Linked DNA regions of Victivallis sp. Marseille-Q1083. The protein of the gene in region 1 interacts with the protein of each later gene in a pairwise test. Links are inferred from orthologs where the notes say so. Each region holds a gene or a part of one and is shown on either strand. Other genes may lie near its edges.

Region 1 (4,259 bases):
TACTGGGAAGAGGTCAATTACGCAATTCAGGCGGTGGAAAACACCTGGTTTCCGCCGCTGAGCATCGAACAAGCCGTCGCCGTCGCCAACGGCTTCCCGCTCTATCCGCTGATGGCCAGGCTGCTCTATGAACTCGGCATTCCGATGGAGCTGGCATTGCGCTTGCTTTCCATCGCCTCGCTGGGCATCCTGGCGACAATGGTCTACCTGACCACCGTCCGCATCGGCGGTACGATGGCCGGCGCCACGGCAACCGTCACTTTGCTGGCCAGCAACATCGTCATCGAAAAAGCGCTCAACGGTTATCCGAACATGTTGATGCTGCTTTTGCTGACCGCCGGCCAGCTCAGTTGGTTCACGCTGGGCGCCCGCCGCGGCAACTGGAGCGCGGCATGGCTGGCGGGCTTCGGTTTCACCGCGCTGGCTTTTTACGTCGGCGGCTTCATGGCCATCGTCTATTTCATCTTTCCGCTGATTTTCCTGCGGCGGCCGCTGAGCGTCAGCACCAAGCTGAACCGTCCCGGCTTTTATCTCGGCCTGGTGCTGCTGGCGCTGGTGATTCTGTTCTGGAAACTGCCGATTCTGCTCTACGACGGCAATGTCCAGAGCGACCCGTTCTGGCTGGCCCTGCCGACCGTCGGCCAATACCTCTATCACCTCTGTTTCTTCCCGCTGGATGTGATCGTGCGGTTCCTGCCGTGGACGCTGATCGCCTGGACTCCGTTCTGCGTCGCTTTTCAGCCGCTGGACCCGGTGCCGATTTTCAGCCGGTATCTGCGCACGCTGTTCATTTCATTGTTCTTCCTGCTCTGGTTCAGTCCGCTGACCGAACCGCGCGACATCATTCTGCTGGCGCCGCCGCTGGGAATCATGACCGGCATCAACTACTGGCTGCTGGTCCGCCGTTACGGCGGCCAACTGCACAAGCTGCTGACGCCATTCCTCTGGCTGACCGCCGCCGCCGGGATTGCCATCCTGGGCTTTTATCTGCTGCCGCCGGAATGGTGGACGCAGTTTTTTCCGCTGGAACGCAGTCTGGAGTTCAGGCACTCGCTGTTCGCCAAGACCAACGGCATCCTGCTGGGCACGCTCGCACTTTTCATCGGCATTTTCCTGTGGAAAATGTACCGGCATATTCCGATTTGGCTGACGCTGCTGCTGCTGACCATGGCTCCGGTACTGTTCTACTGGAGCATCACCCGACCCTACAGCGATCAGGAGAACAGCAAGCGGAAATTCGCCCTCTCCCTGCGCAACGCGCTGCTGACGGACACCGGCGACCGGCTGCCGGCGGTTTACATCAACGACATCCGCGGGTTGTACGGCGAATGTTTTTACCTGGGCGGCAAGGTTTATAAATTATCCTCGCTGCGCGAATTGCCGCAGGATGCGCCGGTCGTCTATCTGATCAGCCCGGATTATCCGGAATCACGCGCCGGCCGGAACTGGAAAAATCTGCTGGACAAAACCTATCAAGAGAAACGCATCTGTCTGTGGCGGGGCGAACTGGACCCGACGACGACGGCGCCGGAGCCCTGACCATGTCGTCCTGCTTGCCATCCATCCTGACCGTGCCGGAGGCGGAATTACAGGCATTTTTCCGCGACAACGGCGAAAAATCGTTCCGGCGGAAACAACTGCAGGAGTGGCTGTACCGCCGTCACACGTTGCAGTTCGCCGCCATGACCGACCTGCCCGGCGCTCTGCGGCTGGCGCTGACCGAACGTTTTGCCGACTGCTCTTCCACGCTGGCCGCCACGCTGCCGGCGCCGGACGGGACGGAAAAGCTGCTGCTGCACCTGGCCGACGGCGAGGCGATCGAAATGGTGCTCATCCCCTCTCCCGGCCGCATGACATTCTGCCTGAGCACCCAGGTCGGCTGTCCGGTCGGCTGCCGTTTCTGCGCCAGCGGCCGCGACGGTTTGATCCGCAATCTGCACACCCACGAAATACTTGAGCAACTGTATCACGGCAGCGCCCGCATCGGCCGGCTGCCGGACAATATCGTTTTCATGGGCATCGGCGAAGGCCTGCTCAATTTGAAACAACTGCTGCCGGCCATCACGATGCTGATCGCGCCGGAGCGGTTCGGCATGGCGCCGCGACGGTTGACCGTCTCGACCAGCGGTTATGTCCCCGGCATTTATGAACTGGCGGCATTCGGCCGGGAGTTGAACCTGGCCGTTTCGCTGCACGCCGTCGACGATGCGACCCGGGCCGTCCTGATTCCGGACACCCTGCGCTATCCGCTCGCCGAAATCCTGGCCGCGGTGGATGACTACCAGCAGAAGATCGGCCGGATGGCGACTTTCGAATACACCCTGATCGAAGCCGTCAACGACCAGGACAGCGCCGCCCGGGCCCTGGCCCGGCTGGCCCGGCGTCATCACGCCAAAATCAACCTGATTCCCTACAACGCCACCACCGAACTTTTCCGGCGGCCTTCCAACGCGGTCATCCGGCGGTTTGCCGAACTTCTCGAGGCGGAGGGCGCCAAAATGACGCTGCGGCTGGAAAAAGGCGCCAAAGTCGCCGCCGCCTGCGGCCAGTTGCGGGCAACCCACCGCCGAACCCCAGCCGCGACGGAATGACGCACCGTAATTTCCAACGATTGAAAAGGTTCGCCGTCCTGCTGCTGGCCGGAGCATCGGCGCCGGCCGCGCTGGCAACGGCCGGCGGCGGCAATTTGTTCGGCGGCGGATTCGACGGCGGAGGGCTGCTTGACTTCGGCGGCGGCGGCGACGGGTTGCTTTACCTCTTCTGGTTTCTCCTTCGCCTGACAATTCAATATCCGCTCATCGGCATTCCGGCGGACATCCTCGTCATCGCATTTCTTTACTGGCAGATCTATCTGTTGAACCGGATGTACAAAGACCGTCTGAACCGCCGGAAACATCTGGCGCGGGAGCAGTTGAATTTCGACAAGCACAGCCGGGAATTCCGATTGCGCAATCCGGAATTCTCCGAAGCGGCGTTGTGCGGCCGGGTCGCCAGAGCATACCGCCTCATCCAGGAGTGCTGGAGCAACCAGGATATGACGCCGGCCCGGGCTTTTCTTTCCGACGGCATCTTCGAACGTTTCCAGCTTCAATTGCTGATGCAGCGTTCCACCGCGGTGCACAACGTCGTGACGGTGGAGGAAATCGAAAACGTCCGGATCGTCGCCTGCAACGCCGACAATTATTTCGACCGGATGGATTTCCTGGTTACCGCCCGGCAGAGTGATTACTATCTCCACGCGGCGACCGGCAAACAACTGTACGGAAGCCGGAAAGCGGAAAAGTTCTCCGAATACTGGACGCTGGTCCGCCGCAAGGGCGCCGGGGAGAAAAATAGCGCTTCTGTCTGGGAAAATTGCTGTCCGAATTGCGGCACGCCGCTGGAACGGCTGGACCGCTGCTGTTGTCCGAGCTGCGGCGCCATCGTCAATTCCGGCGATTACGACTGGGTGCTGACGAATCTGACGCAGGTGGAAGCCTACCGGCGTCTGGAAGACGAGGCTGTCCGGCCGGGGATCGCCCGGTTGCAGCAGCATGACCGGACCTTCAGCCCCTATGCCGTCGCCGACCGGACCGCGTTGATTTTTTACCGGTACCAGGCCGCCCGGCTGCTGGCCGACAGCCGCCAATTGCGCAAAGTGGCCACGCCGGAATTTATCGCGGCCAATGCCGCAACTTTCCAACCGGACGCCGGCGGCGAACACCGCTTCCTGGCGGACGCGGCAATCGGCAGCATCGAACTGCTCGGCTGCGACAGCGAAAGCTCGGCGGAATTCGACTTCCTCACCATGCTGGTGGTATTCAGCGGCCACGAAACCGCCGCGCCGATTCCATCGTCGCTGCCGGTCCGTCCGGACCGGTCGATCCTCTACCGCCAGGTCTTCGTCCTCGCCCGGCGCAAAGGGGTCAAAACATTTTCGGAACGGGTTTTGAGCAGTACGTTCTGTCCGAATTGCGGCGCGCCGGAAACGCCGGAGGGGGTCGACCGCTGTGAATATTGCGGGACGGTATGGTCCGACGGCAGCCGCAACTGGGTACTCACCGCCCTGCAGAATTATCTGGAACAAGCCGATTTCAGCGATCCCGGACTGCTGGCGGCGCCGGACCGGCCGGATAACGATTTGCAGCTCGACTCGATCCCGCATGTCGACACGCTGCTGGCCGCCGCAGCCTGGATGATGCTCAAAGACCACGAGGAAGCGCCGGAAGAGCGCCGGTTGCTGGAGCAACTGGCGCGGGCGGTCAACGTCAGCGACGCCC
Region 2 (3,628 bases), 2.1 Mb from region 1 along the record:
CCATCAACTTCCACGACAATTTTCGGCGTGCAGGTGGCTCCCCACTGCGTATACAAGTGTGACATTTCGAAGTACCGGATTCCGCACGACTCGCAGAGATCGATCCAGCGCTCCAGCAGCGAGAAGTCGAAATGGTAGCGGTCTCCCTTCTTGCTGATCTTCAGCAACTGCACCGTCGGCCGCTCCCCGCCGACCGCGGTATCCAGCGGCTGCGTCCACAGCGGCGTCAACAGCATATTGATGCCGTGATCCGCCGCCGACTGGATATAGGCTTTCAGCAGTTCCCAGTGCCTTTCACTCCAGCAGGGCACCTGATAATAGGTATAAAGACAATCGGCATGGAACCATTCGGTATGGATCAGCGTCTGCTCCGGCAGCGCCACCGGCACTACTTCCAGCGTAAAATTCCCCTCTCCCAGCACTTCCGGCAGATCGGGCATCGGTTCTGCGGGAACCAGTTTCAGCCGGATCGGATATTTGCCGCCGGCGCAATTCTCCGGCACGGCAACCGAAACCCACAACGTCCGCCACTGCTCCGGCAGCGTTTTCACTCCATCGGCAATTTCATCGAGCAGGTCCGGATACAGGCCCGGCGTCCGGCGCAACACGGCGTCCGGAATCTCCGGATCGTTGGCCGGCAGTTCGCTCGGAACCGATTTCACCTCCCGGACCGTGACCGCCTCCGCCAGCGGCGATTCGACCACCGGCAACACCTTCAAACACCAACTGTCGGTCCAGTAGGCCACCTGAAAACTGTAAATTTCCCCCTGCAGCGCGGTGCCGCAGCACAACTCCTCCGCCTGCAGCGCCTCGTCGCAAAACACTTTTTCGAGAGAACTGATCAACCTGAACTTAAACATTCCAACTCCTTACTATTCTTGAAACAATTAGCCTGTATGCTTTATTCACCCTTGTCGATCGCAACCGAACGGCGCTGGAAAGTCGGAATATCCAAATCTTCCCCGTTGACCACCACTTGCGTCGTATTCAGAAAGATGCCGCGGGAGACCGGTTCCAGTTCAAACTGCGGCTGCTCGAATTGACCGCCGCCGGCAATACTGCCGACCACTGCCGGCCGTTCCGCCCGGCGACGGTGCACCGGCCGGCGGACCGCCTCGACTTTGCCGTCGTATTTGATCGCCAACGCGGTCAGCTGGATGCGGTCGCCATACGCCGGATCGACATTGGTGCCGATCACCACGTTGGCATCCTCGCCGATAAACCGGCGGGCCGCCTCGAAGACCGCTTTCATCTCGCCCAGGCTCAACGCCTCCCCGCCCAGCAGCGTCAGCACCACGACATCGGCGTCGCGCAATTTATTCACCCCGCCCAGCAACGGCGCTTCCAGCAGCCGTTCCAGCGCCAACTGGCCGACGTTCAACCCTTCGCCGGCCGCCGCATTGCCGACGCCGATGGCACAGAAGCTCTTTCGCTCCCGCAAAACGGTCCGCAGATCGCCGAAATCGGCCGGCAGCAGATTGCCGACCCGCAGCAATTCGCTGACTCCCACCACCGAACGGGCCAGCTCCAGGTCGGCCAGCCGGAAGGCCTCCCGGGTCGACGTCTCCGCCGGCAGCACCGAAAACAGCAGATCGTTCGGCAAACAGAGCAGCACATCCACCACCGGCAGCAACTCCTGCAACGTATCTTCGGAAATTTTCCGCTTGCTGTGTCCCTCCAGCGAGAACGGCATCGTCAACAGAAAAATAGTCGGAATTTTCAACCGGCCGGCCAATCCGGCCAGCGCCGGAGCACCGCCGCTGGCGGTGCCGCCGCCGAGGCCGCCGATCACCAGCAATAATTTGGAGTCGCTGATCAAGGTCTCCAGCGCGGCGCGTTCCCGGGCCATCGAACGCTGCCCTTTGAGCACATCGCCGCCGCAGCCGCGCCCGTTGCGCCACTGACGGTCGGCCAGCAATTTATTCTCTTCCGGCAGCGGGCAACCGTCCAGCGCCTCGCTGTCGGTGTCCACCGCCAGCAGACGCAGATGGGCGGCTTCCGGCATCCGGCTCAACAGATTGACCACCCGCACGCCGGCACAGCCCAACCCCAGAACCGCGATCGTCTTTTCCCGCACCGTTTCTTCTGCCATATTCATCACATCTTTATCGATTTGAACAATTCGCCGACCCCGCGCAGCATCCGATCGCCGACTTCACCGGCTTCCCCCACCGCCTCGGCCAACCGGCCGAACATGCCGCGCGGCCGCATCGCCGAATAAATCTGATTGCACTCCTCACCGAACTTCAACACCCCCCAGACCGTGCTGTAACGCGGATTTTCCAAGTCGGTCAGGGCGCCGCTGGCATCGTAAGGCCGGCCGATCCGGACCGGAAACTCAAAAACGGTATGAAAAAGTTCAAAGGTACGGTCGAACAGGGCGGCCCCGCCGGTCAGCACGCCGCCGCTGGCCAGGTTGCGCAGGATGCCCTCTTCGCCGACCCGCCGCTTGATGATTTCAAACACCTCCCGCAAACGCAAATCGATGATCCGCTCGAACGAACTCAACGGAATCCGCCGCAGGGCGCCTTCGGCATTTTTCATCTCCAGCACCCCCTGCCGCCGTTCGACGCTGCGCTGCAGCGAACCGTCCTGCAGGATTTTGCGGCACTGATTGATCGTCAGGTTCAAGCCGAGCGACAAATCATTGACGACATGTTCCATGCCGACCGGCAGCACGCCGCTGGCCAGCACGCCCATGTTGAACACCACGGCATATTCCGTCGTGCCGGCCCCCATATTGACCAGCAGTACGCCATTCTCCTTCTCCTCGTCGGTCAGGATGCCGTAGACATCGGCAATGGCGCTGAACACAATCTTGACATCCGCTTCGAATCCGGCATCACGCATCAGCGAACGGAAATTTTCGATCCGGTTGGTGTCGCCGTGAATGACATGCAAATACGCTTCAAGCTTATGGGCGACCTGATTTTCCGGATTGCGGGCCCGACGAATGCCATCCAACAGATAGAAGGCGTCGAAAGTATTGATTTTGGTCTGTTCCAGCGGCAACGGCTTGACCTGGGCATTTTTGATCGCCTCACCGATCGCCGCCTGGGAGACCCGCTGGTCTTCGGCATTGATGAATACCGTGCCGACCCCCTGGTAGGAGTTGATATTGCAGCCGGTGACCGACATGGCGATGATCCGGCTGTTGTTGATTTCGCGCCCGGCCGACGCATCGGCCGCTTCCAGCGCCTCAGTCAATTTTTCCAGCGCCAGGTCCATGTCGACGATCTCGCCCTTGACCACCGAATTGCCGCCGGAGGCTTCACCGCGGCCGATGATGGTCAACGGTTCGTCCGGGCGTGAAGCACCGATCAGCACACAAATTTTCGAGGTGCCGATCTCGACTGCCGTAATGATATCCCGCCGTTTCAACATCCGATTATTTCTCGTTGATTCCTAAAATTCCGAAAGAACTACAAATACGTTACACAAAATATTACCAAAGGCGGAAAATACCAATTGATTCCAATTTTTTTTACGGTTTTTTACGGCCGGGGTATGCGCGGCGAAATTCCATTCAACGCATCGGCACATCACCGCCTTTTTCCTCCGGCTCCTGTCCTTCCGTCAGCCGTTCCTGTCAGCCTCGGCCTCCCCACGACAGCAAGGAACACAAAGC

The links.
Region 2: the proteins of rlmN (region 1) and HWX74_RS10090 interact in binary tests that used the Escherichia coli proteins (3 or more experiments, as listed by UniProt). The link is inferred for Victivallis sp. Marseille-Q1083 from one-to-one orthologs.

The regions. Positions count from the first base shown.
Region 1 is NZ_CAHJXL010000001.1:403,780-408,038, forward strand. Bases 543-3,542 are described here. They hold rlmN (23S rRNA (adenine(2503)-C(2))-methyltransferase RlmN), read left to right. Parts: upstream 543-1,493; coding sequence 1,494-2,591; downstream 2,592-3,542. Other genes in these bases: HWX74_RS01540 (glycosyltransferase family 39 protein), read left to right, coding at 543-1,539; HWX74_RS01550 (TIM44-like domain-containing protein), read left to right, coding at 2,588-3,542. Also shown: more of HWX74_RS01540, read left to right, coding at 1-542; more of HWX74_RS01550, read left to right, coding at 3,543-4,259.
Region 2 is NZ_CAHJXL010000001.1:2,457,950-2,461,577, reverse strand. Bases 1-2,999 are described here. They hold HWX74_RS10090 (hypothetical protein), read right to left. Parts: upstream 2,099-2,999; coding sequence 902-2,098; downstream 1-901. Other genes in these bases: ftsA (cell division protein FtsA), read right to left, coding at 2,098-2,999; HWX74_RS10095 (DUF4091 domain-containing protein), read right to left, coding at 1-860. In the rest of the region: more of ftsA, read right to left, coding at 3,000-3,384; HWX74_RS10080 (hypothetical protein), read right to left, coding at 3,590-3,628. UniProt on the Escherichia coli protein: Essential cell division protein that forms a contractile ring structure (Z ring) at the future cell division site. The regulation of the ring assembly controls the timing and the location of cell division.